DNA from 3 places in the Dermacoccus sp. PE3 genome. Region 2 is predicted to be linked to each of the others. Evidence: riboswitches for the same ligand, from Rfam matches in the RefSeq annotation. Region 2 holds a riboswitch; each other region holds the start of a gene.

Region 1 (10,224 bases), on a different contig from region 2:
CGATTACCGCGTCCTCATCCTCGCTGTCGACGAGGAGTACGTGAGCAAGAACTTCCAGTCCGAACTTGCGCAGGACGGCGAGATTCAGCTCGGCGATGCCGCGCGCATGGTCGGCTGTTGGCAGGGGCTTGCGAAGCACTTCGACACGGTTGAAGGGGAGAGCCTCGCGCCGATGAAGCGCGCGGTCGCGTTCGCGAAGGACATCAAGACGTCCAAGGCGATCGCTCAGGCCTTCCCGGATGTGGTGAACAAGCACGTCGCTGCCGTCGATCTGCCCGACGACGCCGCCGATGCGCAGTCGAACGACCTGCTGATCGAGATCAAGCACGTCGACGGCTCGTTCAACGCGCTGGCCCGGAACGAGCGTCTCGACTGGCTCAAGGCCGAGCCGGCTGACAACACGTGTCGCATCCTGACGAACGCGCGCTGCCTGAGTGAGGGCGTGGACGTGCCGAATCTCGACGCGGTGCTCTTCCTCACCCCGCGCTCGTCCGAGGTGGACGTCGTGCAGTCCGTCGGGCGCGTCATGCGCAAGGCGCCTGGCAAGGAGTACGGGTACATCATTCTGCCCGTCGCTGTTCCCGCGGGCACGCCGCCTGAGCAGGCGCTGAACGACAACAAGAAGTATGCGACGGTCTGGCAGGTGCTGCGCGCGCTGCGCGCCCACGACGACCGATTCACCTCGACGGTCAACCAGATCGAGCTGAACAAGAAGAAGCCGACGAAGAAGATCGGTATCGCGGGCATCGACGCCGACGGCACCGTCCACACGCCCGATGAGGAAACCACTCAGGGCGAGCTCGACCTCATCTGGGGTGAGTGGTCGGATGCGATCTACGCGAAGATCGTGCAGAAGGTCGGCGAACGCCGCTACTGGGAATCGTGGGCGGCCGATGTCGCGAAGATCGCCGAACAGCACATCGCCCGCATCAACGGCATCCTCACAGGCCCCGACTCTGCCGTGACGGCGGAGTTCGAGCGGTTCCTCGACGGGTTGCGCGGCAACCTCAACGAGGGCATCACGCGTGAGGACGCGGTGGAGATGCTTGCCCAGCACCTCATCACCCGTCCCGTGTTCGAGGCGTTGTTCGGTGGGTACGACTTCGCCGAGCACAACCCCGTTGCGCAGGCGATGGAGAAGATGCTCGCCCTGCTCGACGAGCACTCGCTGGATACCGAGAACTCATCGCTCGAGGGGTTCTATGCGTCGGTGCGTTCGCGCGTGGAGGGCATCGACAACGCCGAGGGGCGCCAGCGGATCATCGTCGAGTTGTATGACAAGTTCTTCTCGACGGCGTTCAAGCGCACCGTCGACAAGCTTGGCATCGTCTACACGCCCGTCGAGGTCGTCGACTTCATCCTGCGCTCTGCGGACGCTGTGCTGCGCGAGCACTTCGGGCAGACGCTCTCGGATGAGGGAGTGCACATCCTCGACGGGTTCGTCGGCACGGGCACGTTCATCGTGCGCCTGCTGCAGCTCGGGCTCATCGAACCGCACGACCTGGCGCGCAAGTACGCCAGCGAGTTGCACGCCAACGAGATCCTGCTGCTCGCGTACTACATCGCCGCCGTCAACATCGAGACGACGTATCAGGACTTGCGCGGGTCGCTGGAGCAGCCGACGGACTACGAGCCGTTCGAGGGGCTGATCCTTACCGACACGTTCCAGTCGTGGGAGAACGACGACCGTCTCGACACCGAAGTGTTCGTGCAGAACAACGAGCGCCTGGAGAAGCTCAAGAAGCTCGATATCCAGGTGATTGTGGGCAACCCGCCGTACTCGTCGGGGCAGGACTCGGCGAACGACAACAACGCGAACGAGAAGTACCCCGACCTCGACGCCGCGATCCGTGATACCTACGCCGCAAAGTCGAGTGCGACGAACAAGAACTCGCTGTACGACTCCTACATCCGCGCCATCAAGTGGGCGAGCCTGCGGATCAAGGACCGCGGCGTCATCGCGTACGTGACGAATGGTGGCTGGCTGGATTCGAACACCGCCGACGGGATGCGCAAGAGCCTCGCCGAGGAGTTCAGCGACATCTACGTCTACAACCTGCGCGGCAACGCACGCACTGCAGGCGAACAGCGCAAGAAGGAGGCAGGCAACGTATTTGCCGCCGGTGGTAGAACGACTGCGGCCGTACTGGTGGTGGTAAAGGACCCTGCCAAGTCGGGCTCCGCGACGATCCACTACACCGACATCGGCGACTACCTCACCCGCGAGCAGAAGCTTGCCAGAGTCGCCAAAGCAGTCGATGTCAAGGGACTCGGAGCCGTGACCATCGCCCCGAACGCGCATGGCGACTGGCTCAACCAGCGCCGCGACGACTTTGAGGCGTTCCTGCCCCTTGCGGCGGACCAGGGTCCGCGAGGAATCTTTCAGGTCGGAAGGCCAGGTGTTCAGAGCAACCGGGACGCTTGGGTCTATAACGCGGGCAGAAAGCGCATTGCGCTTGCCATGCGCCGTGCCGTCCAGACGTATGAAGAAGCCCTCGCTGGCGAGCGGTCCTACGACCCGGCCAGAATCAAGTGGTCCTCTTCTCTTGAATCGCGTTTGGCCCGCGGACAACGCATCGGATTCGACCCCGGCCGCCTAGGGCACGCGATGTACCGCCCCTTCGAAAAGGCCAATCTGGTGATCGACCCCGACTGGTTACACCGTCCAGGAATCCTCCCAGTTTCCTTCCCAGTTCCCAATGTTGACAATTTGGGAATCGTGACGATGGGCCCGCGGGACGTTGCTCTTCCCGCAGTCCAGATGCTCGATTGCGTCCCCGACACAGCGTTGTTCGGTTATGCGACCCAGTTCGTGCCCCGGTACCGCTACGAGAAGGTCGATGCTGACGAAGGCATGCTGTCGCTCGGCACCTCAGCCGCACACGACGTCGTCGACGGATACCGCCGCATCGACAACATCACCGATGAGGCGCTGACGAGGTTCCAGGCGGCGTACGGAACCTCGATCACGAAGGACGACATCTTCTTCTACGTCTACGGGCTACTGCACTCGCCCGACTACCGCGAGACGTACGCGGCGGACTTGAAGAAGATGCTGCCGCGCATCCCGCTCGTCGAAGACGCACAGCCGTTCATCGACGCAGGGCGCAAGCTTTCCGAGTTGCACCTTGGGTACGAGACCGTCGAGCCGTACCCGCTCGAGGGGCTTGATGCGCAGCCAGTCGATGGTCAGGATCCGTATGCGTTCTACGCGGTGGGCGACAAGAAGATGCGCTTTGGCAAGCCGTCGGTCGAGCAGAAGGCCGCGGGTGAGCGTCACGATCGCTCGACGATCCACTACAACGGCCATATCACCCTCTCGGGGATCCCGCAGGAGGCGTACCGCTACATCCTGGGCTCGCGCTCGGCGATCGAGTGGATCATCGACCGCTACTACGTCAAGACGGACAAGGCCTCGGGCATCGTCAACGACCCGAACGACTGGTCGAAGGAGGTCGGCGACCCGCGGTACATCATCGACCTCCTAGCCCGCATCGTCACAGTGAGCCTCGGAACGATGAAAATTGTCGACTCCCTCCCTTTCTTGAAGGCTAAGTCGCAGCCATGAAAGTGACCGGCAAGATCCAGGATGAGAGTGTCAGTTGCGCTCTGGCAGGTGAAAAGTTTGACGGGCACTCCTGCACTCGAACAGCTTGGGGCTTTAGGGGTGTCATTGCGGATGGAACCGTGTGATGGGCCAGGCCTGGAAGGTCTCCGGCCCTCGCCTTTGGCTAGAGATGCCGGGCGAGAAGGAGGCACACCTCGCGGATAGGGGCTGTGAGCCAGGCAAGGTTCGTTGCGGTGTGGCCATTGTGAGCGCGGTTGCCGCGCTTTCACGGATGTCGCGGTGCAGGGAGTGCTTGCGCTTGGCTGGCCATGGAAGGCCATCGAAAGCGAAGCGAGCGGTTCTGCCCGGCCGCGGGTACGGAGTGCCAAAGGCGGCCGTTCGGATCGTTGGCGGGGGTGCGCCAGGATCGAAGCGTTGAAGTGGGAGTCGTCGCCGGTAGGGGCCCCTCGTCGGAGCTCCCTAGTGAGCGACGATCGGAAGGCGATCGACTGCGGGTGTCCAGGTTGCCCGCGACAACAGCACGACCTTCCGTTAGATCCCGCGATGCGGACACTCACCAACCAATAACTGTTCGTTCTGCGAAACCTGCGCTTACGTTATGAGTGGGTCACGAGTTCCGGCGACAAGTCTCGGCTGGCCGGACGGCAACCCTCCGCTGCGGTGGGGTGCCCCGAGTAACGACCTGGCGCGTCGCCGCCCGGCGTCTGCGCAAGCGCAACGAACGAAGAGGTTGTCATGACACTTCTCGCCACCCACGCTCCCGCCACGACGCCCGGCCTGCGCATCGAGCGCCTCGGCCCGGCCCTGGGCGCCGTCATCCACGGCATCGACTTGGCGTCCATCGACGAGGTCGCGGCCTTCGACATCCGCCGCGCCCTGCTCGCCCACAAGGTGCTCTTCTTCCGCGACCAGCACGCCTTCGACGACGATGCCCAGGTGCGCCTCGGCAACCTGCTCGGCGAGCTGACGCCCGGCCACCCTGTCGCTGGCAATCACGAGCGCAGCGAGATCTACAACATCGACTCGAGCGACCCCGAGTTCTCCTTCTCCGACGTCTGGCACACCGACGTCACGTTCATGAAGCGGCCGCCGGCCATCAGCATCCTCCGCGCCGTGACGCTCCCGCCCTACGGCGGCGACACGTCCTGGGCCGACAGCCAGGCCGCCTACGACTCCCTCTCCGCACCCTTCAAGGCGCTCGCCGACCAGCTGCTCGCCGTCCACGACGGCAACCGCGAGTGGGGCGCCTTCCTCAAGAAGAACGGCGGCCACGAGTGGGAGGGCGAGATCGTCACCGAACTGCCCGCCGTCGAACACCCCGTCGTCCGCGTCCACCCCGAGACCGGCCGCCGCGGCCTCTTCGTCAACCCCGGCTTCACGTCCCACGTCAGCGACGTCTCCGAAGCCGAATCGCGTGCCATCCTCGACGCCCTCTACGCCCACCTCACGCAGCCCGAGCACACGATCCGTCACCGCTGGGCGCCCGGCGACGTCGGCATCTGGGACAACCGCGCCACCTCCCACTACGCCAACCGCGACTACACGAACACCCGCGTCATGCACCGCGTCACCGTGCGCGGCGACGAGCCCCGCGGCGTCGACGGCCTGCGCGCTCAGTAAGCGCACCGAAAACTGATCGACGCTCCACCGTCGGGGGTGATGAGATGACCGACATGATCGAACTCATCGCCCCCGACGCCGCGCGCTACGACGACTGGTCGGCCATGCTGCGCGAGTTCCGCGACGCCACCACCGACTCGCGCGACGACCGCTGGGTGTGCGCGGGCGGCATGGACGGATCGGGCTTCTTCGCGGGCACCGACGTCGACATCACCCCCGACGGCTTCGCCGCCTACGTCGAAGACTGCGCCCGCCAGGGCAACACGATGTGGCCGCCGCACACCGGCCTCGTCCACTGCTCCTACTTCTGGATCGTCGACGACGGCGCCCTCGTCGGTCACCTCGCCCTGCGTCACGCGCTCAACGAGTTCCTCTACGAACTCGGCGGCCACATCGGCTACTCCGTGCGGCCGGCCGCTCGCGGACGCGGCATCGCCAAGGAGGCTCTGAAGCTCGGGCTCGCCGAAGCCGCCGCGCTCGACATCGCCCCCGTGCTCGTCTGCTGCGCGCAGACGAACGGCGCCTCGCGCGCCGTCATCGAGGCCTGCGGCGGGCAGCTCGAGGACGTTCGTGAAGACAGCCGCCGCTACTGGTTCGGCGACGGGCCGCGCCCCACCGGCCCCACTGCGTGACGTTCGCCCAAATTCGTGATGCAGGTGTGACCTGCGCGCGCGGTGTCAAAGCCCTGTGACCTACCCGACACCGCATAACGTGGCCCTGCTCACACTCACACGAAAAGGGAGGTCTCCGTGCCCGCGTCGAGCACCAAAACCCCCGAGCGCGACGGGAACACGCCCCCGGTCGCGGTCGACCTACCCCGGCAGATCACGGGACGTCAGAAGATCGTCATCGCCGTCGCGGCCGTCATCGCCGCCATCGGCTGGACGATGGTCGCGTTCGTCCGCGGCGAGCACGTCAACTCGATCTGGTTCGTCATGGCTGCCGTCGGCAGCTACGTCATCGGCTACATGCTGTACAGCCGCCTCATCCAGTACAAGGTCATCCGCCCGCGCGACGACCTCGCCACCCCGGCCGAGCAGTTCGAGAACGGCCAGGACTTCATGCCGACCGACCGGCGCGTGCTGTTCGGTCACCACTTCGCCGCCATCGCCGGCGCCGGCCCGCTCGTCGGCCCCGTGCTCGCCGCGCAGATGGGTTACCTGCCGGGCACGCTGTGGATCATCTTCGGCGTCATCTTCGCGGGCGCCGTGCAGGACTACATGGTGCTCGCCATCTCCACGCGCCGCGGCGGTCGCAGCCTCGGCCAGATGGCGCGCGACACGCTCGGCCCCGTCGGTGGCTGGGCGGCGATGTTCGCCGTCATGGCGATCATGATCATCCTGATCGCGGTGCTCGGCCTCGTCGTCGTCAACGCCCTTGCCGAGTCACCCTGGGGTGTCTTCTCGCTCGCGATGACGATCCCGATCGCCCTCTTCATGGGGTGCTACCTGCGCTTCGTGCGCCCCGGCGCCGTCTCCGAGGTCTCGGGCATCGGCGTCGTCCTGCTGCTCCTCGCCATCGTCGCCGGTGGCTGGGTTGCCGGCACCGACTGGGGCAAGGACATGTTCACGCTGTCGCCGACGGCGCTGTCGTGGGCCATCATCATCTACGGCTTCGCCGCCGCCGTCCTTCCGGTGTGGCTGCTGCTCGCTCCGCGTGACTACCTGTCGACGTTCATGAAGGTCGGCACGATCGTGCTGCTCGCGCTGGGCATCGTCATCGCGCGCCCGTCCATCGACATCCCGGCCATCACGTCGTTCGGCAAGGAGGGCAACGGCCCCGTCTTCGCCGGTTCGCTGTTCCCGTTCCTGTTCATCACGATCGCCTGTGGTGCGCTCTCCGGCTTCCACGCTCTCATATCCTCGGGCACGACGCCGAAGCTGCTGCAGAAGGAGAGCCAGGCTCGCCTCATCGGCTACGGCTCGATGCTCGTGGAGTCGTTCGTCGCGATCATGGCGCTCATCGCGGCCGCCATCATCGACCACCACCTGTACTTCGTCATGAACTCGCCCGCCGGCGTCACCGGCGGTACGCCCGAGAAGGCTGCCGCGTGGGTGAACTCGCTCGGCCTCGGCGGCGACCCGACGTCGGCCACCGAGATCGCGCAGGCCGCGAAGGACGTCGGCGAGGAGTCGGTCGTCTCCCGCACGGGTGGCGCACCGACGTTCGCCTTCGGTATGTCGAACGTGTTCTCGCAGGTCATCCCCGGCGCTTCGATGAAGCAGTTCTGGTACCACTTCGCGATCATGTTCGAGGCGCTGTTCATCCTGACGACGGTCGACGCCGGTACCCGCGTCGCGCGCTTCATGCTCTCCGACACGCTCAGCAACGTCCCGGGCCTCAAGCGCTTCCGTGAGACGTCCTGGAAGGTCGGCGCCTGGATCACGACGTTCCTCGTCGTCGCCGGCTGGGGCTCCATCCTCCTCATGGGTGTCACCGACCCGCTGGGCGGCATCAACACGCTGTTCCCGCTGTTCGGTATCGCCAACCAGTTGCTCGCCGCGGTAGCGCTGACGGTCGTGGTCGTCGTCGTCGTCAAGAGCGGCCACGTGAAGTGGGCCTGGATCCCGGGCGTTCCCCTCGCGTGGGACGTCATCGTCACGATGACGGCCAGCTACCAGAAGATCTTCTCCTCCGACCCGAAGCTCGGCTACTGGGCGCAGCACAAGGCGTTCGTCGACGCCAAGGAGAAGGGCCTGACGAGCTTCAAGACGGCCAAGACGCCGGAGGCGATCGACGCGGTCATCCGCAACACGTTCATCCAGCAGTCGCTGTCGATCCTGTTCGCGGGTCTCGTTCTCATCGTCGTCATCGCCGGTGTCATCGCCGCCATCAAGGCGGTTCGTGCGGGCGAGGCCGACGACGGCGTCACCGACGAGAAGGTGCCTTCGAAGATCTTCGCCCCGGCCGGTTTCTCGGCCACGGACGACGAGAAGGCCGTGCTCGAGCAGTGGCGCGAGGCCGGTCTCGACCCGGAGGGTGCTCCCGCGGGAGGTCGCGTCCATGCCTGAGCAGACGAACACGCAGTGCCGGCTGGAGCAGGAGCAGCCGGGCGGTCTTCGTCGGGCCTTCGACTCGGTGCGGTGGTACTGGGCGTCCGTCATGGGCGACAACCACTACGAGCGCTACCTCGCGCATCACGAGCGCACTCACCCCGGTGAGGCTCCGATGACGAAGAAGGAGTACTGGCGCGAACGCACCGACGCGCAGGACACCAACCCGCGCAGCCGCTGCTGCTGAACGTCGCACAACGCCGGGCCCCGCAGAACCTCTGAGGTTCTGCGGGGCCGCGGCGTTTCCGCCTCGTTCAGATCACGCGCCAGGCCGGTCAATGAACGAGGTGACACGCGTCAGAGGGAATCTGCGGTGTGGAGCTGAACCCGAACTGCGGGGCCGGGGTCACGGGGGCCAGGACGCCGATCGGCTCTCCTTCCCACGAGCCGCTCAGCGTCGCCACGCGGCGAAGGTCCTCGGCGACGTAATACTCGTGCGCCCCGTGGCCTGCGGACCCGTGCTTCTGAACCCCCTCCACGAGGCGACGAGCCAGCGGGTTCGACAATCGTGCCGTCACAGGGTGGATGAGCGGTCCACGGACCAGGCGCAAGGGGTAGCCCAAGAGCCTGCGACGACCGAACGTAGCGCTAAGCCTCGACCGATCGGTGGCGATGACCCACTTCGAAGAGGTGCGCGCGACGTGAACGTCCGACAACGTGACCTGATCGAACTGGTACGTCTCGCAGACGTACGCTCCGACTTCTTCGTTGGGAGCGATGAGTTCGCGCGCCGTCCGGGTGGGCCACCATGATGTCGGCGAACGCGCCGAACGGGGAGCGCTGCCAGCACCCCACGACGAATCGGCGACTACACGGTGTGCCGACGCCCAGGATGTACCCGTCGAAGCGATGTCGGGCGGTAGAGTTCACGATTTTCCCTTCGGAGCCGAATGTCGACGGCTTAGGAGTGTCGGTAAATTCAGGGTATGCGCATATGGAGCCTTCACCCTGCCCAGCTGGACAGACGCGCTCTCGTGGCGGGATGGCGTGAGGGGCTGCTCGCGCAGAAGGTTCTCGCCGGAGAGACCACGGGGTACAGGAACCACCCGCAGCTGCTGAGGTTTCGTGCCACCGACGACCCGATCCGCGCCATCACGTCGTATCTTTGGCGACTCGCTGAGGAAGCGGATCGACGTGGCTACACGTTTCGTTCGGACAAGCTTTTGAGGCCCCTCGAGCCCTCCGTATCGCTGACGCTCGCGCAAGGGCAACTCGATTACGAGTGGGCCCATCTGTGCCGAAAGGTCGAGCAGCGAGACCCGCCGTGGTTCCGCGCGCACTTGGCCGCGAGCGCGCCGCGGCCGCATCCGATGTTCACGCTGATTCCCGGCCCCGTCGCCGAGTGGGAGATAGTGTGAGCGATGCCGGTAGCGGCCGCGCTCACCCAGCCGGTTCCTGAGATCCGATGATGCGGCTCAGAGTTCTCACGTATCCGGCACGAACGAGAGGCACCGCCAACCACGCGACGATGTCGGGCAGCCCGTGAACGCTGTACGTCTGATGCCAGTCGAGACGGCTCCCGCCATCGACGTCACTCAGGCGCACGGTGATTGTGCCACCGAACACTCGCCCGACCTTCACGATTCGAGCCTCCGCCGGCGGATCCCAGCGGTCGACGCGCATGACGTCGTCGATCGTCAGGGGCCCGAGGTGCGTGCGGGCGTCGAACCGTGACCCTTCTCGCAGGCCGCTCTCGTGTCCGACTTCGGTGGGCACGAGGGTCACGGTGGTGAACGGGATCACGCGTGAGTGAATCTCGAGATCCCACAGTGCGTCCCACACGGCCGACCGAGCCTGGGCCGAACTCCGTGTGATGCGAAAGCTGGGCGGACGTCTCATAGCACCTTTCGCGGTTCGAGGTGTGACGGCAAGTGCCGTCAGCGTCGGAGTGCTCGGTTCGAACGAGCCGTCGGCCGGGGGCCACGCGCACCCGGCCGACACCCGAGCATTCGGCGAGCGATAGCTCTGACGCGTGCTCGTCCG
Region 2 (10,224 bases):
GACGGCATGTTCCCGCCGCTGGACCTCGACGGGCAGAAGTACCGCCTCAAGGCGATGAACTGCCCGATGCACAACGAGATCTTCCGTTCGCGCGGACGCTCCTACCGCGAGCTGCCGCTGCGCTTCTTCGAGTTCGGCACGGTCTACCGCGACGAGAAGTCCGGCGTTCTCTCGGGCCTCACGCGCGTGCGCATGATCACCCAGGACGACTCCCACTCCTACGTGACGCCGGAGCAGGCGCCGGGCGAGATCAAGCACCTGCTCGACTTCATCCTCGGGCTGCTGCGTGACTTCGGGCTGAACGACTTCTACCTCGAGCTGTCGACGCGTGACGAGGCCGGCGACAAGAAGGACAAGTTCATCGGCACCGACGAGCAGTGGGAGGTCGCGACGCAGGTGCTCGCCGACGTCGCGAACGCCTCGGGCCTCGAGCTCGTGCCCGACCCGGGCGGCGCAGCCTTCTACGGCCCGAAGATCTCCGTGCAGGCACGTGACGCCATCGGCCGTACGTGGCAGATGTCGACGATCCAGTACGACTTCAACATGCCCGAGCGCTTCGGCCTCGAGTTCCAGGCTCAGGACGGCACGCGTCAGCAGCCGGTCATGATCCACTCGGCGAAGTTCGGTTCGATCGAGCGCTTCCTTGGTGTGCTCCTCGAGCACTACGCGGGGCAGTTCCCGGCGTGGCTCGCACCGGTTCAGGTGCTCGGGGTTCCGGTCGCGGAGGAGTACTACGACTACCTCGGCGAGGTGGGTGAGAAGCTGCGTCGGGCCGGCGTACGCGTCGAGATCGACACGAGCGACGACCGCTTCCCGAAGAAGATCCGCAACGCCTCGAAGTCGAAAGCGCCGTTCATCCTCATCGCCGGCGAGGAGGACCGCGACAACGGAGCCGTGAGCTTCCGTTACCGCGACGGCTCGCAGAAGAACGGCGTGCCGGTCGACGAGGCCGTGGCCGAGATCGCCGCGTACATCGCCTCGCGCAACAACACGTCGCCCACGGCGGCCGAGGCACCTGCCGAGGCCTGATCCACATACGACGAAGCCGCCGCCCCGATTTGGGGTGGCGGCTTCGTCGTAGTCTCCGCGGTGCGGGCGATCAGGCGGAGGCAGCCTTCGCGGCTGCGAAGCCCTTGTCGAGGTCGGCGATGATGTCGTTCGCGTTCTCGATGCCGACCGACAGGCGCACGAGGCCGGGCGTGACGCCGGCGCCGCGGCGGTCGTCGTCACTGCCCTGGCTGTGCGTCGTCGTCGCCGGGTGGATGGCGAGCGAGCGGACGTCACCGATGTTGGCCACGTGCGAGTGCAGCTCGAGGGCGTCGACGAACGCCTTGCCCGCGTCGATGCCGCCGGCGATCTCGAAGGAGAACACTGCACCGGAACCGGTGGGCAGGTAGCGGTCGGCCAGCTCCTTGTACGGGCTGTCGTCCTTCGAGGCGTAGAAGACCTTTTCGACCTGCGCGTGCTCGCTCAGGTAAGCGACGACCTTCTTAGCGTTCTCCACGTGACGCTCGACGCGCAGCGACAGCGTCTCGAGGCCCTGGGCGATGAGGAAGGCGTTGAACGGCGACACGGCGGAGCCGAGGTCGCGCAGCAGTTCGACGCGCGCCTTGAGAATGAATGCGAGGTTCGCGCCGAGCGCCGAACCGACGCCGAGATCGCGGGCGAAGACGAGGCCGTGGTAGCTCTCGCTCGGCTCGTTGAACTGCGGGAACTTCTCCGGCTCCTTGGCGTAGTCGAACGTTCCGGCGTCCACGAGCACGCCGGCGATCGACGTGCCGTGGCCGCCGAGGTACTTCGTCGCCGAGTGGATGACGACGTCCGCGCCGTGCTCGATCGGGCGCAGCAGGTACGGCGTCGCGACGGTGTTGTCGACGAACAGCGGCAGGCCGGCGTCGTGGGCGACAGCGGCAACACCCGCGACGTCGAGGACCTTCTGGTCGGGGTTGCTCAGCGTCTCACCGAAGAGGAGCTTGGTGTTCGGTCGGATGGCGTTCTTCCACGCGTCGAGGTCACCGATGTCCTCGACGAAGGTGGTCTCCACACCGAGACGCTTGAGCGTGTACTTGAGCAGGTTGTACGTACCGCCGTAGAGAGCGGCCGACGCGACGACGTGGTCGCCTGCCTGCGCGACGTTGAGGATGGCGAACGTCGTCGCGGCCTGGCCGGAGGCCAGCAGCAGGGCGCCGACGCCACCCTCGAGCGCCGCGATGCGCTCCTCGACGGCCTGCGACGTCGGGTTGCCGATGCGGGTGTAGATGGGGCCGAGGTCGGACAGGCCGAAGCGGTTGGCCGCCGTCTCGGCGGAGTCGAAGACGAACGAGGTCGTCTGGTAGATCGGCAGCGCGCGCGATCCGGTGTCCCCGTCCGGCACCTGGCCGGCGTGGATCTGCTTGGTCTCGAAAGCCCAGTCCTGAGCGCTCATGACAACTCCTCGAAAGGTCGCTACCCGTGCGCGAACCTCGCACGCGGGGTGCGCCGGAAGCTCTGCTTCCGCGCTTGCCCGGGCGTATCCGACGCCGGGCCAGGTCGTCACCCGGAGCACCCCGCCGCGGTGGGAGGGTTGCCGGCCAGCAAACCGGGGTTTGACGCTGGCGCTCGTGACCTGGTCCGAGGATATCCCGGGCGGTATCGAGGGGCGGGACTCGTGTCTCACATCGTGGTTTGCCGTGCGGCGCGGGGCGTTTGCCGAAGGGTCAAGCCGTGGTTGACTGGCGCCATGACGATCACCATCGCCCGGGCCAGGCGTGACGACGCCTTCGCCTGTGCAGCGCTTCGGTTGCGCTCGGACCTCGAGGAGGGGCACCCGAATCGGGCCGGTTTCGTGACCGAGTACGCGGACGACTTCCTCTCGGCCTTCGACGAGGTACCCACGTGGATCGCCACCCGTTCCGACGGCACCGTCGTCGGCATCGTGCAGTGCGCCCTCGTCCACCGGATGCCGACGCTCGCGCGCGGCGCCAAGCCGTGGTTGTACGTCGCGTTCGTCTTCGTCGTGCCCGACGAGCGTGGCGCGGGACTCGGCGAACGCATGCTCCGCACCGTCGACGCCTGGGCGGACGCGCGCGGCGTCGAGCGGATGCTGCTCAACACGCGTCCGAAGGCGCGCCCGTTGTACGAGCGTCTCGGATTCGGTGCCCCGGAGGAGCGACACATGCACCGCGACGCACCGTTCGCGGCCACGAAGGAGCAGCGATGAGCGACATCATCTGGGCCCTCGACCAGCGCGAGCGCTGCATCGCCTGCCCGTCGAAGCCGGCGGCGAACGCCGTCGTGCTCTACCTCGGTGAGGACGGCTCGCTGCCGCGCGAGAGCGTCGGATCGCTGGCCGAACGTGGCGTCATGGCCGCGGGCGTCGTGTGGGCGGGTGTGACAGCGGAACTCACCGACGACGACTGGCTCGACCTCGAGGACGCCGCAAGCGGCCTCGGCGGACTCGCGAGCGCCGTCGCCGTCGTGGGTGAAGGCGATGCCGCAGCCGTCGCACAGAAAGTGGCAGAGCGCGTGGGCGGCCTGGCCCACGCGGGCGCTGCGAGCGACGAGCGGCTCGTGGAGAAACTCGCCGAGATCGCTCCGGTCTGACCCGGCGCGCGGGTTTCCCTAGGATGGGGCGCATGGTCACGCAGAACGAGGACTTCACTCCCGAGCACGCCGAGTCCGAGCACGACTTCGCGGGGGAGCCCGACGGGTTCGGCCGACTGTGGACGCCTCACCGCATGGCCTACATCGAGGCCGACCGCCCCTCGAGGGACGCCGGCGACGGCTGTCCGTTCTGCGCGGCGCCGGGCAAGGACGACGCCGAGGGCCTCATCGTGCACCGCGGTGAGCACTGCTTCGTCGTGATGAACCTCTTCCCGTACAACCCGGGCCACCTGCTCGTGTGCCCCTACCGTCACGTGCCGCACTACATCGACCTCACGGACGCGGAGACCGAGGAGTTCACGAAGCTGACGAAGCAGGGCATTCGCGCGCTCAAGGCGGCGTCGAACCCGGCCGGATTCAACCTCGGCATGAACCAGGGCGATGTCGCGGGCGCCGGCGTGGCTGCGCACCTGCATCAGCACATCGTGCCCCGCTGGGGTGGCGACATGAACTTCATGCCGATCGTCGGCCAGACGAAGGCTCTCCCGGTGCTTCTCGAGGACAGCCGTCAGCGCATCGCGGCGTCCTGGCCAACCGACTGACGGCCTCGACCTCGCGGGGCGTGCGGCTCGTGAACGCGGGGTGAGATGTGACTCGTCCGGCGCGGCGCGCACCTCGGCTCGACGTATCGAACCGCTACAGTTGAGTCACCATGCTGAACAAGTACGCGCGCGCCTTCTTCTCCGCGATCTTCCGCCCCCTGGCGCAGCTGCTCCTGCGCCTCGGCATCAGCCCTGACGTCGTCACGATCGTCGGCACGCTCGGTGTCTCGTTCGGCGCGCTGTGGTTCTACCCGCGCGGCGAGTTCCTCGTCGGCACGCTGTTCATCACGGCCTTCGTCTTCTCCGACATGCTCGACGGCAACATGGCCCGCCTGTCGGGTCGCTCGTCGGTGTGGGGCGCCTACCTCGACTCCACGCTCGACCGCGTCGGTGACGCCGCCATCTTCGGTGGCCTCGTGCTCTACTTCGCCGGCCAGGGCGACAACTTCCTCATGGCCTGCCTCGCGCTCGCCTGCCTCGTGCTCGGTTCCGTCGTCTCGTACGCGAAGGCTCGCGCCGAAGGCCTCGGCATGGAGGCGAACGTCGGCATCGCCGAACGCGCGGACCGTCTCGTCGCGGTTCTCGTCACCACCGGCCTCACGGGCCTGTTCGACCTGCCGTACATCGTCCTGACGATCGTCCTCGCCCTGCTCGCAGTCGCCTCCTTCATTACCGTGCTGCAGCGCATGCTCATGGTGCGTGGCCAGGCGCTCGGCAAGGCTCTCGCGAAGTGATGGCTCGGCCCGCTCTCTCCCGTAAGCGAGCGCAGGACGCCGCCACCGTTCTCGCCTTCAAGGCCGGATGGCGTGCCGTGCGCGCCCTGCCCGAGCCGGCTGCGTACGCGCTCTTTGAGAAGATCGCGGACGTCCTTCACCGTCGCGGCGGCAAGGACGTCGAGCGGATGCGCTCGAACTACGCCCGGGTCCGCCCGGAACTCGACGCCGCAGCCCTGGACGACCTCACCCGTGAGGGCCTGCGCTCCTACTTCCGTTACTGGTGCGACGCGTTCCGCCTCCAGTCGCTCTCGCATGACGATCTGCGCTCGCTCGTGCGCACCACCGGTGCCATCGACCAGGTGCGGGCGGACCTTGCGGCGGGGGAGTCGATCGTCCTCTACCTCGGCCACCTCGGTAACTGGGATCTCGCCGGCGCATGGTCCGCCACCGAGCTCGCGCACGTCACGACCGTTGCCGAACGTCTCGAACCCGACGAGCTCTTCCGCGCGTTCCTCGAGTTCCGTGAGGGCCTCGGCATGACGATTATCCCGTTGACGCAGGGCGTCGACGTCATGGGTCAGGTCGAGGCGGCGCTGCGGGTGCCGGGCGCCTTTGCGCCGCTGCTGTCGGACCGTGACCTCACGCAGCGTGGCGTCACCGTGAAGCTCGCCGGACACGACGCGCGGGTCGCCGCCGGGCCCGCGATTCTGGCCCGACGCACGGGTGCTCGCCTGTACCCCGTCACGATCGCCTACGACCCTCCGAGGGGTCGCGCGATGCGAGGCATCGAGATCCGCTTCCACGACCCTGTCGATGCCGGTTCGTCGCCGGACATGCGCGCCGACGTCCTCGCGGCCACGCAGCAGTGCGTCGATGCGTTGTCGACGGCGATCGTCGAGCGCACCGAGGACTGGCACATGATGCAGCGCGTCTTCGTCGACGACCTCGGCAACCGCGCGCCGCGAGGGAACTGACACGATGCGCGTCGGTCTCGTCAGCCCGTACTCGTTCGACGTGCCCGGCGGCGTGCAGCTGCACGTGCGCGACCTCGCCGAGTACCTCATCGGCGCCGGCCACGACGTGAGCGTCCTCGCGCCCGCGGACGACGAGACGCACATGCCCGACTACTTCGTCAGCGCCGGGCGTGCCGTGCCGATTCGCTACAACGGCTCCGTGGCGCGCCTCGCCTTCGGCCCACTGACGGCTGCCCGCGTCAACCGCTGGTTGGAGCGCGGTCAGTTCGACGTCCTGCACGCGCACGAGCCGGTCAGCCCCAGCGTGTCGATGCTCGCCCTGTGGGCGTATGACGGACCCGTCGTGGCGACGTTCCACACCTCCAACGTGCGTTCTCGCGCGCTGCACGCCGCGCACCCGCTGCTTCGTCCTGGCCTGGAGAAGATCACGGGCCGCATCGCGGTGTCGCAGGCAGCGCGTGAGACGGTGGCGCGTCACCTCGGTGGTGACGCGGTCGTCGTCCCGAACGGTGTGTACGTCGACCAATTTGCGCAGGCACCCCAGAACCCTGCGTGGCGCGGCACGGACGAGCGCCCGACGATCGCGTTCCTCGGGCGGATGAACGAACCGCGCAAGGGTCTCGACGTCCTCGTGCGCGCTCTGCCGCAGATCGCCCGCAGCTACCCGGGTGTGCGGCTGCTCGTCGCCGGGCCGGGGGAGCGCGACGAGGTGATCAAGGCCGTTCCCGAGCAGATGCGTGAGCGCATCGAGTTCCTCGGCATGATCTCCGACGCGGAGAAGGCGTCGCTGTTCCGCTCGGTCGACCTCTACGTCGCGCCGAACACCGGCGGTGAGAGTTTCGGCATCATCCTCGTGGAGGCATTGAGTGCCGGGGTGCCGGTTGTGGCCAGCGACCTCGAGGCGTTCGCGCGCGTGTTGGACGGTGGACGCTGCGGCGTCCTGTTCCGCACGGGCGACGAGGGCGACCTCGCACGCCGTGTGACGGCGTTGCTCGACGACCCCCACCGCCGCGCAGACCTGGCGCGTCGGGGCGCGGAGCGCGCCCGAATCTACGACTGGAGCACCGTCGCACGCCACATCCTCACGGCCTACGAGACGGTGGCGAGCTCGCACGAGGTGAGTGAGCGGACGTTGCGCATCGCGAGGAGGTTGTAGTCGTGCAGGAGTGGACCGTTGTTGCGTTGCTCCTCGCGGGAGCGCTCGCCATCGCGTGGTACCTGAGCTACACGGCTGCCCGGCTCGACCGTTTGCACGCACGGGTCGAGGGGTCGCTCGCGGCGCTCGACGCCCAGTTGGTGCGGCGCGCGGAGGTGGCCTTGGAACTGGCGAACGGCGCCGACCTCGATGCTGCGAGTGCGTTTCTCCTGGCGTCGGCGGCGAGTGCGTCGCTCGAGGCGTCTGAAGGCGCTCAGATCACCGCGGAGGTGCAGGAGGTGGGCGTGCCCGAGGAACGGGCGCTCATCGAGGGGGAGCTGACGGCGGCCCTCGGCGCGGTGGTCGAGGACTGGGCTCCGGCGTCGGCGGCGGGCACGCAGGTTCGGCGCCGGTTGGCTGACGCGTGTGAGCGGGTGGAGTTGGCGCACCGGTTCCACAACGAGGCGGTGACGGATGTCCGTCGGGTGCGTGCGAAGCCGGTGGTGCGGGCGTTGCACTTGGCGGGCCGCACCCACTTGCCGCGCCCGGTGGAGTTCGACGACCACGTCGAGGGCCTGACGACGACATCCGCCTGGCGCTGAGCACTCCCGTTCCTCGAAAACCCAACCCAGAAATCGCCGCCTGAAAAGCCAGGCAAGCACCCAAGCCACAACGCTCTTCAAGAACCGAACCCGGCTGGAAGCGGACGCCCCCGAAGCGCTGTCGCACCGAGCGTCGGTCCTCGCAAGCTCGGACCGGCGCTCGGTGCGACAGCGCAAGGGAAAAGACAGGCAGATCCTTTTGTAGGGCGCGAGCGCCCTACAAAAGGATCTGCGCTCCCATCATCACCGTCCGCTCCTTGGGGAGGCGGAAGTAGTCGGCGGGGACGGCGGCGTTGTGGGTCATGGCGATGAAGAGCAGTTTGCGCAGTTTGTTCATGCCGGGGCGGCCGGTGTCGAGGAGGCCGATTTCGGAGACGAAGTAGTAGGCGGTGTCGGGGTCGATGTCGACGCCTTGTTCCTTGGCGATGCGCAGTGCGGCGGGGACGTCTTGGTCGTCCTGGAAGCCGTACTTGAGGGTGAGGTGGGTGATGCGGTCGTAGTCGTTGCCGAGTTGGTCGAGGGTGACGGTGTCTTCGGGGGCGATGTGGGGCACGTTGGCGCTGAGGGTGCTGACGATGAAGACGTTCTCGTGGATGACGTGGTTGAAGTTGGCGTTCTCGCGCAGGGCGAGGGGCGTCGTGTCCTTGTCGGGGTGGAGGAACACGGCGGTGCCGGGCACTTCGCACAGGTCGCCGCTGCGGGCTGTTTCGACGAAGGTGGCGAGGGGACCTTCGATGCTCTGGCGACGGGTGGCGACGATGGCGCGCCCCTTCTGCCAGGTGAGCATGGACATGCCGATGCCGAGTGCGATGACGACGGGTAGCCAACCGCCGTGCAGCAGTTTGGCGACGTTGGCGAGGAAGAAGATGCCTTCGAAGAGGTAGAGCGCGACGCCGAGGGTGACGATGCGCCAGGTGCGCCACTTGAGCGTGCTGTGGGCGTAGACGAGGAACAGCGTCGTCGTCATGAGGAATGTGCCGGTGACGGCGAGGCCGTAGGCGACGGCGAGTTTCTCGGAACTGCGGAAGGCGAAGAGCAGAAGCATGACGCCGATGAAGAGCACCCAGTTGACCCCGGGGATGTAGATCTGGCCCTCTTCCTCCTGGCCGGTGTGACGCACGGTCATGCGGGGCAGGTAACCGGTTCGTTCGGCCTGTCGTGCCACGGAGAACGCGCCGGAGATGACGGCCTGGGAGGCGATGACGGTGGCCATGGTCGCGAGGATGACGAGCGGTAGCTTCGCCCATTCGGGGGCGAGGAGGAAGAACGGGTTCGCGATCTTGTCCGGGTTGGTGAGGATGAGCGAGCCCTGGCCCATGTAGTTGAGGACGAGCGAGGGGAACACGAGGAGGAACCAGGCTCGGGTGATGGGGGCGCGCCCGAAGTGACCCATGTCGGCGTAGAGGGCCTCGGCGCCGGTGACGCACAGGACGATCGAGCCCGCGGCGATGAACGCGATGAAGGGATGCTCGACGACGAACAGCGTGGCGTAGTTCGGCAGGAACGCCTTGAGGATGTGCGGGTCGCGCACGATCTGGCCGATGCCGAGGGCGGCGATGGTGACGAACCACAGGATCATGATGGGGCCGAAGAACTTGCCGACGACCTCGGTGCCCTTGCGCTGCACGAGGAACAGGATCGTGATGATGACGGCGCCGATCGGTACGACGTACCGGTTGAGTCCGGGCCGCACGACTTCGAGGCCTTCGACGGCCGACATGACGGAGATGGCGGGGGTGATCACGCTGTCGCCGAAGAACAGCGATGCTCCGATGACGCCGAGAAGCATGACGACGCTCCAGCGCTTGCCGCCCTTGGGCACTCCCTGGCGCACGAGCGCCGCGAGCGCCATGATGCCGCCCTCGCCGTCGTTGTCGGCGCGGAGCACGAAGAGCACGTACTTGATCGTCACGATGATGGTGAGCGACCAGAACATCCAGGAGATCGTTCCGTAGATGTCTGCCTCGTTGGCGATGACGGCGTTGTGGCTGGCGTTGAACACGCTCTGCACGGAGTACAGGGGGCTCGTGCCGATGTCGCCGAAGACGACACCGAGCGCGCCGAGCACGAGCGCGCCGGCACCCTTCTTCCGGTGCCCGCCGGCCCGCTCGTCAGTTTCCGCAGTGACCGACGCGGACCCGTTCGAAGATGTCACGTCTGAAAGTATGAACCTGCAGTGCCGTGTCGCGGCAACTGTGGTTCACCTGAGCAGATGTGAGGCGAGGAGCGCACCCCGTTAGACTGCCGACAGATCTGACGGGTGGACGCGCGTGTCGTCGTGAGCCGCCCCGCGGGCCTTCGGCGAAGGAGCACCGCGACAGAACCCCAGAGGAACGGCACGACGGACCAGCGAGAGGGAGACATGAGCGGCCACTCCAAATGGGCGACGACGAAGCACAAGAAGGCTGCGATCGACGCCAAGCGCGGCAAGCTGTTCGCCAAGCTCATCAAGAACATCGAGGTTGCGGCCCGTTCCGGTGGTGGCGACCCGGCCGGTAACCCGACGCTGTACGACGCCATCCAGAAGGCGAAGAAGTCGTCGGTCCCTAACGACAACATCGACCGGGCCGTCAAGCGCGGTTCGGGCGCAGAGGCCGGTGGAGCCGAGTACCA
Region 3 (10,224 bases), 290 kb from region 2:
GCCAGTGGGACTGGATGCGCGACCCGAAGATCCACTCCTCGACGTGGGAGTGGGACAACGCGTCGCCGTCGGACCTGTGGAAGCACTCGCACAACGAACTGCACCACACGTACACGAACGTCATCGGCCGCGACAACGACCTCGGCTACGGCATCATGCGCGTCGACGAGGACCAGAAGTGGGTGCCGTTCTACCTCGGCCAGCCGGCGTGGAACTTCATCAACGCGTGCTTCTTCGAGTACGGCATCGCCGCGTACGACCTCGAGCTCGGCAAGTACCTCAAGGGCCGCAAGGACAAGGCCGTCTTCCAGCGTGACAGCCGCAAGGTGCTGCACAAGATCCGCGAGCAGTTCACGAAGGACTACGTCGCCCACCCGCTCCTCGCGGCGCTCACCGGTTCGGGCAAGCAGACGATCAAGGCCAACTTCATCGCCAACCTCACGCGCAACCTGTGGACGCACTCCGTCATCATGTGCGGTCACTTCCCGAGCGGCGTCGAGACCTTCACGAAGAAGTCGATCGTCGGCGAGAGCCGCGGCGACTGGTACCTGCGTCAGATGCTCGGCTCGGCGAACATCTCGGGCTCGAAGGCGATGCACGTGGCCACGGGCAACCTGAGCTACCAGATCGAGCACCATCTGTTCCCGGATCTGCCGAGCAACCGCTACGAGGAGATCAGCAAGGACGTACAGGACATCTGCGAGCGCTACGGCCTGTCGTACGTCACGGGTTCGCTGCCGCGCCAGGTCGCCTCGGCGTGGTGGACGATCATCCGTCTGTCGCTGCCCAACGACTTCGCCGCGAAGCTCGAGCGCAAGCCGCAGAACGTCACCGACCTCGTGCAGCGCCAGGTGCAGCCGAAGGCGGCCTGACGCCTGTCGACTCCCGTCAGCGGTGACGCCGAAGAAAGAACCCGGCCTTCCCTCCTTGGGGGGAGGCCGGGTTCGTTCGTTGTGTCGTTCCGTCGCCGGGCCCGTTCGTGACCGGGCCGGTCGACGGGTCAGATCAAGCGGATGAGCGCGGCCGTCGCGGCGGCCACGAGGACGACGACGATGAACGGCGCGCGCAACAGGAGCGCGACGACCGCGGCGAGCGCGGCGGCGGCGCGAGCGTCGAGCACCAGCTTGCCGTGGTCACCGACGAACGCCTGAACGCACACGAGTCCCGTCAGCAACGCGACGGGGAACAGGGCGACGACGTTCGACGTCTTCTTGCCTTCGAGGTACTTCGGCGGCACGAGGTAGCCGATGAACTTGAGGACGAACGACAGGCCGCTCGCGAGCAGAACGGTGGCCCAGGTGCTCATGCGCCCGCCCCTTCCTCGGTGGCGTCGTCACTCGGCAGCGTCGGCACCTCGTCCGTGCGTGTCGACCACCACAGGCCGACCGCGATGGCCGCGACGACGGTGGCGAGCACCGGCAGGCCGGCCTGGGTGACGGGGGAGAGGCCGAGGGCGATGACGGCCGCGAGCCCGGCCGTCAGCTTGCCCTGGAGCGTGCCGAGGCGCGGCCACAGCAGGGCGAGGAACGCACCGACCGCTGCGGCGTCGAGGCCGTACTTCTTCGGATCGCCCATGGCGTTGCCCGCGATGGTGCCGACGAACGTCATGAAGTTCCAGAGCAGGTACACGCCGAAGCCGGTCCACCAGAAACCGATGCCCGACAGCTTCGCCGTCGGGCGACCGACGGCCATGGCGGCGGATTCGTCGATTGTCAATTGCGCAGCGACGACACGCTTGAGACCGCGGGGGCGCAGGATCGCGTTCAGCTGCAGGCCGTAGATGGAGTTGCGCACACCGAGGAGCGTCGAGGTCGCGACGGCGGATGCGCCCGTGCCGCCGGCACCGAGAACTCCGACGACGGCGAACTGCGAACCGCCCGAGAAGAGCAGGAGCGACAGCGCCATCGCCTGCCACGTGTTGAGGCCCGCCGCGATGGCGAGAGCCCCGAAGCTGATGCCGTAGACGCCGGTGGCGACGGCCAGTGAGATCGAGTCCTTCTTGACCGCACCCTCGTCCTCGTGGAGCGCGTCCACGGGGCCGTCGTGTCGGCCGTCCACGTCGTGTTGCCCACCGCCGTGTTGTCCATTGCCGTGTTGTCCGTGGCCGTGTTCCCCATGACCCACGGCCGGCTCGACCTCGTCGCGCCGCTCGTCGGGCGTCATGCTTCGCGCCGTTCGTACGTGACGACGGTGAAGCCATCGCGCGGGTCGCGGTCGCTCTCGCGCCAATGCTTCGGGTCGATGGTGGGGAAGTGGGCATCGCCCTCGGGCTCGAGGGGGATCTCGCTGATGAGCAGGTGTGTCACCTCGTCCATCGCGGCCTCGTAGATCTGTGCGCCACCGACGACGAAGGCGTCCTCGCCGGCGACCTCCTCGAGCGCCTCGTCGAGCGAGTGCACGACGACGACGTCGTCGCCCTTGGTGAGGTTCGGTGCGTACTCCGGGTTGCGCGTGACGACGATCGAGCGGCGGCCGGGCAACGCACCCATGCCCTCGAACGTGGTGCGCCCCATGATCATCGGGTGCCCCATCGTCGTGCGCTTGAAGTGTTTGAAGTCCTCCGGAATGTTCCAGACCATGTCTCCGTCGGCGCCGATGACGCCGTTGCGCGCGACGGCGGCGATGGATGTCAGGTGGCTCATGTCGGTTCCTTCGAACGCGCCGGGTCGGGAGCCGGCGAGGGGTGTTTCGGTGCGGTCAGACCGCGATCGGTGCCTTGATCGTGGGCTCGGCCTCGTAGCCCTCGAGGCGGATGTCGTCGAGGTCGAAGCCGTCGATGTCGCGAATCTCGGGGTTGAGCACGAGGCGCGGCAGCGGCTTCGGCGTGCGCGTCAGTTGCAGCTGCGCCTGCTCGAGGTGGTTGGAGTACAGGTGCGCGTCGCCGAGGGTGTGGACGAAGTCGCCGACCTCGAGGTCGGTCACCTGCGCCACCATGTGCGTGAGCAGCGCGTAGCTCGCGATGTTGAACGGCACCCCGAGGAACACGTCGGCGCTGCGCTGGTAGAGGCCGCACGAGAGCTTCCCGTCGGCGACGTAGAACTGGAACATCGTGTGGCACGGCGGCAGGGCCATGTCGTCGACGTCGGCGACGTTCCACGCGGAGACGATGTGGCGACGGCTGTTCGGGTTCGTCCTGATCGCCTCGACGACCTGCGCCAACTGGTCGACCTGCCGGCCGTCCGGGGTGGGCCAGCTGCGCCACTGGTGGCCGTAGATCGGGCCGAGGTCGCCGAACTCGTCGGCCCACTCGTCCCAGATCGAGATGCCGCGTTCGTGCAGCCAGCCGACGTTGGTGTCACCGCGCAGGAACCACAGAAGTTCACCGAAGACCGAACGCAGGTGAAGCTTCTTCGTCGTGGTGACGGGAAAGCCCTGCGACAGATCGAAGCGCATCTGGTGGCCGAACACGCTGCGGGTGCCGGTACCGGTGCGATCGCCCTTGACGGCGCCTTCGTCGAGGATGCGCGTGAGGAGGTCGAGATACTGCTGCACCCGGCCACTGTACGGCGCTGCCCCCACACAGCCGTGCCCGTGTCGAGTGCCGGACCGCCTCGCGCGAGGCTTCGGGCCACAGCCGGAGGCCGTGCATTAGCCTGGGGCGCATGACGACGACACCTTTCGGACGCATGGTCACGGCCATGGTCACACCGATGAAACCTGACGGCTCCATCGACTACGAGGGTGTGGCTCGCCTCGCGAACCACCTCGTCGACAACGGACACGACGGCCTCGTCGTCAACGGCACCACCGGTGAGTCCGCGACGACCACGGACGAGGAGAACGTCGAGACCGTCCGCGTCGTCGTCGACGCCGTCGGCGACCGCTGCGCCGTCACCGCAGGCGTCGGAACGAACGACACCGCACACTCGGTGCGCGCGGCCAAGGCGCTCGCGGCCGTCGGCGCCGACGCCGTGCTCGTCGTGACTCCGTACTACAACAAGCCGACGCAGGCCGGCATCGTCGAACACTTCAAAGCCGTTGTCGGTGCCACCGATCTGCCCGCGATGGCGTACGACATTCCGGGCCGCACGGGCACGCCGCTCGCGAGCGACACGATCCGTCAACTGGCCAAGATCGACCAGATGCTCGCCGTGAAGGACGCCAAGGGCGACTTCTTCGAGGCGACCAAGCTCATGAACGAGACCGACCTGCTCTGGTACTCCGGTGACGACGTCTCCAACCTCATCTGGCTCAGTCTCGGCGCCGTCGGTCTCGTCTCCGTCGTCGGACACGTCGCCGGTAACGAGTTCCGCGCCATGATCGACGCCGTGGACGCCGGCGACATGACCCGCGCCCGTGAGCTGCACACCCGGCTCATCCCGGCCATCGACGCCCTGATGAACACCTCGCAGGGCGCCATCATGGCCAAGGCCGCCATGGCCGACAAGGGTGTCATCGACAGTGACTTCATCCGCCTTCCGCTGCTGCCCGCCACGGACGACATGCGTGCGCGCCTGCGCGAAGGCCTGAGCGAATCGGGACTTTCGTGAACGACACCGCACTCGAACTGAGCGCACCGCCCGCCCTGGCCAAGAACGGCGTCCGCGTCGTCGCCCTCGGAGGCCTCGGCGAGGTCGGGCGCAACATGACCGTCGTCGAGTACGAGGGTCGACTGCTCATCATCGACTGCGGCGTGCTCTTCCCCGAGGACCACCCCGGCGTCGACCTCATCCTCCCGGACTTCGAGTACATCAAGGATCGCCTCGACGACATCGAGGCCATCGTGCTCACGCACGGCCACGAGGACCACATCGGCGCCGTGCCGTACCTGCTGCGCATGAAGAGCGACATCCCGCTCATCGGCTCGACGCTGACCCTCGCGCTCATCGAGGCGAAGCTCAAGGAGCACCGCATCCGCCCGTACACGATGGCGGTCAAGGAAGGTCAGCGCGAGCAGATCGGCCCGTTCGACTGCGAGTTCGTCGCCGTCAACCACTCCATCCCCGACGCCCTGGCCGTCTTCGTGCGCACCGGCGGCGGAACGATCCTCGGCACCGGCGACTTCAAGATGGACCAGCTGCCGCTCGACGGGCGCATCACCGACCTGCGCGCCTTCGCCCGCCTCGGTGAGGAGGGCGTCGACCTGTTCCTCACGGACTCGACGAACGCCGAGGTGCCCGGCTTCACCACGCCGGAGAAGGACATCACGCCCGCCATCGAGCGCGTCTTCGAGCGCGCCGAGCGCCGCATCATCGTGGCCTGCTTCTCCTCGCACGTGCACCGCGTCCAGCAGGTGCTCGACGCCGCCGAACTGTACGGCCGTAAGGTCGCCATGGTCGGCCGCTCCATGGTGCGCAACATGACGATCGCCGCCGACCTCGGCTACCTCAAGGTGCCCGACAACGTGCTCGTCGACGTCAAGAAGCTCGACCAGCTCGAGGACGACAAGGTCGTTCTCATCTGCACCGGCTCCCAGGGTGAGCCCATGGCCGCCCTCGCCCGCATGGCCAACCGCGACCACCGCATCGACGTCGGCCCCGGCGACACCATCCTCATGGCCAGTTCGCTCATCCCCGGCAACGAGAACGCCGTCTACGGCCTCATCAACGGCCTCATGCGCCTCGGCGCCAACGTCGTGCACAAGGGCAACGCCATGGTGCACGTCTCCGGTCACGCCTCCGCCGGCGAGTTGCTCTACTGCTACAACATCGTCAAGCCGAAGAACGTCATGCCGATCCACGGCGAATGGCGCCACCTCGTGGCCAACGGCAAGCTCGCCGCAGCCACCGGAGTGCCCGCCGAGCAGGTGCTCCTCGCCGAGAACGGCGTCGTCGTCGACCTCGTCGACGGCAAGGCCGCCATCACCGGCGCCGTGCCCGTCGGTTACGTCTACGTCGACGGCTCCCTCGTCGGCACCACCGACGAAGACATGCTCAAGGACCGCCGCGTCCTGCGCGACGAAGGCTTCATCACCATCACCGTCGTCCGCAACGCCTCCACCGGAGAGATCGTCGCCGGCCCCGACATCCGCACCCGCGGATTCGCCGAAGGCGACGAGGTGTTCGAACGCATCCGCCCCAAGATCGAACAGGCGCTCGCCGACGCCCGCGGCAAGGGCATCACCGACACCCACCAGCTCCAGCAGGTCATCCGCCGCACCGTCGGCGGCTTCGTCGGCGGCAAGCTGCGCCGCCGGCCGATGATCATTCCGATTGTTCTGAACGCGTAGCCGGCACTTCGCGCCGGCGGAGCGTTCAGAACAATCGGTCGCGGTGTGGTGTTCGCGCGCAGGGTTGGGCCTCGCAAGCTCGGCCTTCCCTGCGCGTGAAACCACACCGCTGCATTGTTCGGTGCGCCTTCCGGCCAGGCCCTGGCGGGCCTGTCTCGGTGCGACACACGGCCGTCCACTTCTCGGGGTGGGCAGCTTTCGTATGGCTGTCACCAGCCCGTGGTCGGCGCAATTTCCGCCCGCCAAGCCATGGCGGCGTCTGGGTAGTCACTTGACGGTCGGACGCGGGCCCGGGCAACCGGGCGTGTTGGTGCCCTTCTCGGCACTCCTTCCGGGCACCCTCCGGGCAAGGCCATTGCGAATGACTCGGGCCGCCGGTCCCCAGAACCGGCGGCCCGAGCCGTCCGTCACCAGGGGCGGGGCTCGCTCAGATCCCGCTCGTCACCCACCGGTGCCCAGCCGATGCCCGGCGTGTGCACGTACTCGAACGCCGGCCCGCGCTCCACGAGCGCACGCACCGCCGCGACGAGACGGTGCGCATGCTCCACCGTCGTCGCGAGGCCGATAGAGGCGCGCACCGCCGTAGCGCCCTTGCCGAGCCGCTTGTCACACAACAGATGCGCACAGAAGCGGCCGTCGCGCACCGCAATGCCGTGCTCGTCCGCGAGCACCTGAGCCACGAGCGTCGGATCGTACCCGTCGACCGTGAACGTCGTGACGCCGACACCGTCGACAGGCTCCTCGTCGGAGCCGAGCACGTGAAGAATCTCCACACCTGGCAGCGCGCTCAAGCCGTCGCGGATGATGCCGTGAACGCGGTGCTCGTGGTTCTCGATCGCGTGACGGTGAGCGCGCAGCTTCGCCGCGGCCGCCGCGAGAGCGATAGCGCCGACGGCGTTCGGCGTGCCGCCCTCGTGCCGTGCCGGGCCCTCGGACCACACGACGTCGTCCGTTGTCACCCGCTTGCTCGCACCGCCGGCCGGAAGGTACGGATCGGCTGCATCAAGCCAGTCTGCGCGACCCGCGAGAACGCCGGCGCCGTACGGGGCATACATCTTGTGACCCGAGAACGCGACGTAGTCGACGCCCCACGCGGCGACGTCGATGACGCGGTGCGGAGCCAGCTGCGCCGCATCGACGACCGACCGTGCCCCGTGGGAGCGCGCGACGGCGGCCAGTTCACCGATCGGCCAGATCTCCCCGGTCACGTTGCACGCGCCCGTGATGACGACGAGCGCGGGCGCATCCGACGTCGCGCGGAAGCGGGAGAGCGCGGCGTCGACGGTGGCGATCGCAGCCTCGGGGGAGGACGGCACCGACAGTCGCGTCGTGCGCTCGGCGGGCCAGGGGAGGAGCGCCGCGTGGTGCACGGATTCGAAGACGAAGACCTGAGCGTTGTCGGGCAGGACGTGGGCGAGCAGAGCCAGCGCATCCGTGGTGTTGCGCGTGAAGACGACGTGGCTGTCCTCGCCGAGACCGACGAAGTGCGCCACCTCCGAACGCGCCTCCTCGAACCAGCCGGTCGTCAGACGCGAGGCGTACCCCGCCCCGCGATGAACCGAGCCGTAGGTGCGCAGGATGCGCTCCGCAGCCTCGGCAACGCCCACGAGGGCCGGAGCAGTGGCACCGTGATCGAGGTTCGCGAACTCGACAACCGTGTGGTGCAAGGTCGGCACACCGACGCCGTCCGAGACGGTTGCAGGGGTGGCCCGGGCGCTCGCCCGAACAGCAGAGAGGGAAGCGGGCAACGACTTCGGCTGACGGGTCGCAGCGAGCGTCGAAAGGACAGAACTCATGAGGAGACTCCTTCGTCAGGGGTCCGCCCGACGAGAAGCGTCGCGAACCCGCACTTGCTGCGTGCGGTCGCACGCAGCCAGGTCGTCACCCGGAGCACCCCACCGCGGTGGAGGGTTGCCGTCCAGCAAGCCGGGGCTGTGCGCTGGAACTCGTGACCAGGCAACACCGTGACACGCGACTCCTCGAACCGTCCACGAATGTGCCCGAGGTCGCCCGGATGGTGAGATGCGACTCGCTGTTCACGCCGCCCCTCGGGGCCGCCAGATCGTCGCGAGGTCCCCGGCGTGGGGCCGAAGAACTGCGCGCCTTCTCCCGTAATCTGGCCGGGTGGCGACACGGAAAACACCCCCGAACGACAGCGTTCTCGTAGCGAAGAAGAGTGCCCCGAACAGTCGGAGCACCACCTCCTCGCGCGCCCGCACCACCCCGGCGAAGAACGCGCCCCGCAAGCAGGCGCCCTCCAAGAGCGCGCCCGGCAAGGGGCGCGGTTCGAGCTCGGCTCAGCAGGGCCCGTCGGCCTCCAGCCGTGCCGCTCGTGGCGCCTGGATGGGGGTTTCCCACGTCGCCGGAGGCGCCGTGCGTCGTGTCGGCGCCAGCGCCGCCGAACTCGAGCCGGAGCACCGTCGCGACGGCATCGGCTTCTTCCTCCTCGCCCTCGGCATCGTTGTCGCGGCGCGCGAGTGGTGGAACCTGCCCGGCATGTTCGGTGACATCGTCCACGCCGTCGCCGCGGGAACGTTCGGTGTCATCGCCTACGTCCTGCCTGTCGTGTTCATCGGCATGGGTCTGCACATGTTCCGCCACCCGCGCGGCCACCAGCCCACCCACCGCATGTCGATCGGTCTCGGCATCCTCGCCCTCGGCTCCACCGGTATCGCTCACCTCGTCGGCGGACGCCCGGCCGCGGGTGACGTCGACGCCGTGCGTGACGCCGGCGGAGTGCTCGGCGTCATCTCCGGTGGCCCGCTGGCCGCAGGCCTGACGCTCTGGGGCGCCGGCGTCATCCTCGGCCTCGTGTCGTTCTTCGGTTTCCTCGTGCTGACGCGCACGCCGGTCAACCGCATCCCTCAGCGTCTGCGTGAGGTTGAGGCCACGATCTTCGGCGGTCACGCTCCGACCGAGGAGCGCGACTACGCCCAGCGCGACGCCGTCGCCGACGACCTGCACGGCGCCGACATCGGCAACCGTGCGCGCGGCGGAGCACCCCGCCGCGCCGCCGACGTGCACCACGGCGACGAGCCGTACGAGCAGGCAGCAGAGGTCGTCGGCCGCGGTCCGCGCGGTCGCGGGCGTGGCTCGCGCAAGACCCTCGGTCGTCAGCGCGGCGAGCAGCAGATCTACGACATCGACACGATCGAAGGCGGCGACCCGGCGGACGGCTCCGCCGACGAGGGCGAGCGCGCCACGTCGGCCGGCGCGGCAGCCCTGGCTCGGGCCCGCGGCTCGCGTGCGACCACGTCACGCCCGGCCACCACGGACGAGGCCGACACCGCCACCGTCGAGACGGCCGGTGGCTCCAAGCAGCGTCCGGGCGAATCGCCCAAGGCCGCCGCAGCCCGCCAGGAGACGGCGCAGCGCCCGGCCGCCGAGGTGCCTCAACGTCAGGTCGAGGCTCAGCCGACGGAGCAGCTCCCACAGCGCGTCGAGCAGCTCGCCCTCGCCGGCGACATCACGTACACGCTGCCCGAGTCGACCCTCCTCGAGGAGGGCACGCCGCCCAAGGAGCGTTCGGCCGCGAACGACCGCGTCGTCGACGCGCTCACCGAGGTGCTCGACCAGTTCGGCATCGACGCCGTTGTCTCCGGTTTCACCCGCGGCCCGACGGTCACGCGTTACGAGGTCGAGCTCGGCCCCGGCGTGAAGGTTGACCGCGTCACGGGTCTGAGCAAGAACATCGCCTACGCCGTGGCCAGCGCCGACGTGCGCATCCTGTCGCCCATCCCGGGCAAGAAGGCCATCGGTATCGAGATCCCGAACGCCGACAAGGAACTTGTCAGCCTCGGTGACGTGCTGCGCAGCCAGGCGGCCCGCAACAATCACCACCCGATGGTCATGGGTGTCGGTAAGGACGTCGAGGGTGGCTACGTCGTGGCCAACCTCGCGAAGATGCCGCACATGCTCGTCGCCGGTGCCACCGGTGCCGGTAAGTCGAGCTTCGTCAACTCGATGATCACCTCACTCCTCATGCGGGCCACGCCCGAAGAGGTGCGCATGGTGCTCGTCGACCCCAAGCGCGTCGAGCTGACGGCGTACGAGGG

The links. Region 2 has a riboswitch for S-adenosylmethionine ahead of AA983_RS07385 (bifunctional o-acetylhomoserine/o-acetylserine sulfhydrylase). Riboswitches for the same ligand answer to the same signal wherever they lie in the genome.
Region 1: linked by a shared signal. The riboswitch ahead of AA983_RS03225 (TauD/TfdA family dioxygenase) and the one ahead of AA983_RS07385 (bifunctional o-acetylhomoserine/o-acetylserine sulfhydrylase) in region 2 are both predicted to bind S-adenosylmethionine.
Region 3: linked by a shared signal. The riboswitch ahead of AA983_RS06175 (aminotransferase class V-fold PLP-dependent enzyme) and the one ahead of AA983_RS07385 (bifunctional o-acetylhomoserine/o-acetylserine sulfhydrylase) in region 2 are both predicted to bind S-adenosylmethionine.

What each region holds. Positions count from the first base shown of each region.
Region 1 covers NZ_LDCM01000001.1:679,510-689,733, reverse strand. Annotated here, with positions in the region: gene AA983_RS03230 (type ISP restriction/modification enzyme) at 1-3,568, shown strand, start outside; SAM riboswitch class IV at 4,174-4,289, shown strand; gene AA983_RS03225 (TauD/TfdA family dioxygenase) at 4,304-5,188, shown strand; gene AA983_RS03220 (GNAT family N-acetyltransferase) at 5,233-5,820, shown strand; gene AA983_RS03215 (carbon starvation CstA family protein) at 5,938-8,199, shown strand; gene AA983_RS03210 (YbdD/YjiX family protein) at 8,192-8,428, shown strand; gene AA983_RS03200 (pyrimidine dimer DNA glycosylase/endonuclease V) at 9,168-9,599, shown strand; gene AA983_RS15605 (hypothetical protein) at 9,622-9,957, opposite strand.
Region 2 covers NZ_LDCM01000002.1:422,585-432,808, forward strand. Annotated here, with positions in the region: gene thrS (threonine--tRNA ligase) at 1-1,029, shown strand, start outside; gene AA983_RS07385 (bifunctional o-acetylhomoserine/o-acetylserine sulfhydrylase) at 1,100-2,425, opposite strand; SAM riboswitch class IV at 2,491-2,606, opposite strand; gene AA983_RS07390 (GNAT family N-acetyltransferase) at 2,720-3,199, shown strand; gene AA983_RS07395 (hypothetical protein) at 3,196-3,582, shown strand; gene AA983_RS07400 (HIT domain-containing protein) at 3,615-4,184, shown strand; gene pgsA (phosphatidylinositol phosphate synthase) at 4,295-4,918, shown strand; gene AA983_RS07410 (phosphatidylinositol mannoside acyltransferase) at 4,918-5,874, shown strand; gene AA983_RS07415 (glycosyltransferase family 4 protein) at 5,879-7,030, shown strand; gene AA983_RS07420 (hypothetical protein) at 7,033-7,611, shown strand; gene AA983_RS07425 (potassium transporter Kup) at 7,829-9,766, opposite strand; gene AA983_RS07430 (YebC/PmpR family DNA-binding transcriptional regulator) at 9,974-10,224, shown strand, end outside.
Region 3 covers NZ_LDCM01000002.1:135,863-146,086, forward strand. Annotated here, with positions in the region: gene AA983_RS06140 (acyl-CoA desaturase) at 1-872, shown strand, start outside; gene AA983_RS06145 (AzlD domain-containing protein) at 1,001-1,306, opposite strand; gene AA983_RS06150 (AzlC family ABC transporter permease) at 1,303-2,058, opposite strand; gene AA983_RS06155 (dihydrofolate reductase) at 2,160-2,642, opposite strand; gene AA983_RS06160 (thymidylate synthase) at 2,698-3,492, opposite strand; gene dapA (4-hydroxy-tetrahydrodipicolinate synthase) at 3,603-4,490, shown strand; gene AA983_RS06170 (ribonuclease J) at 4,487-6,169, shown strand; gene AA983_RS06175 (aminotransferase class V-fold PLP-dependent enzyme) at 6,577-7,965, opposite strand; SAM riboswitch class IV at 8,011-8,123, opposite strand; gene AA983_RS06185 (DNA translocase FtsK) at 8,513-10,224, shown strand, end outside.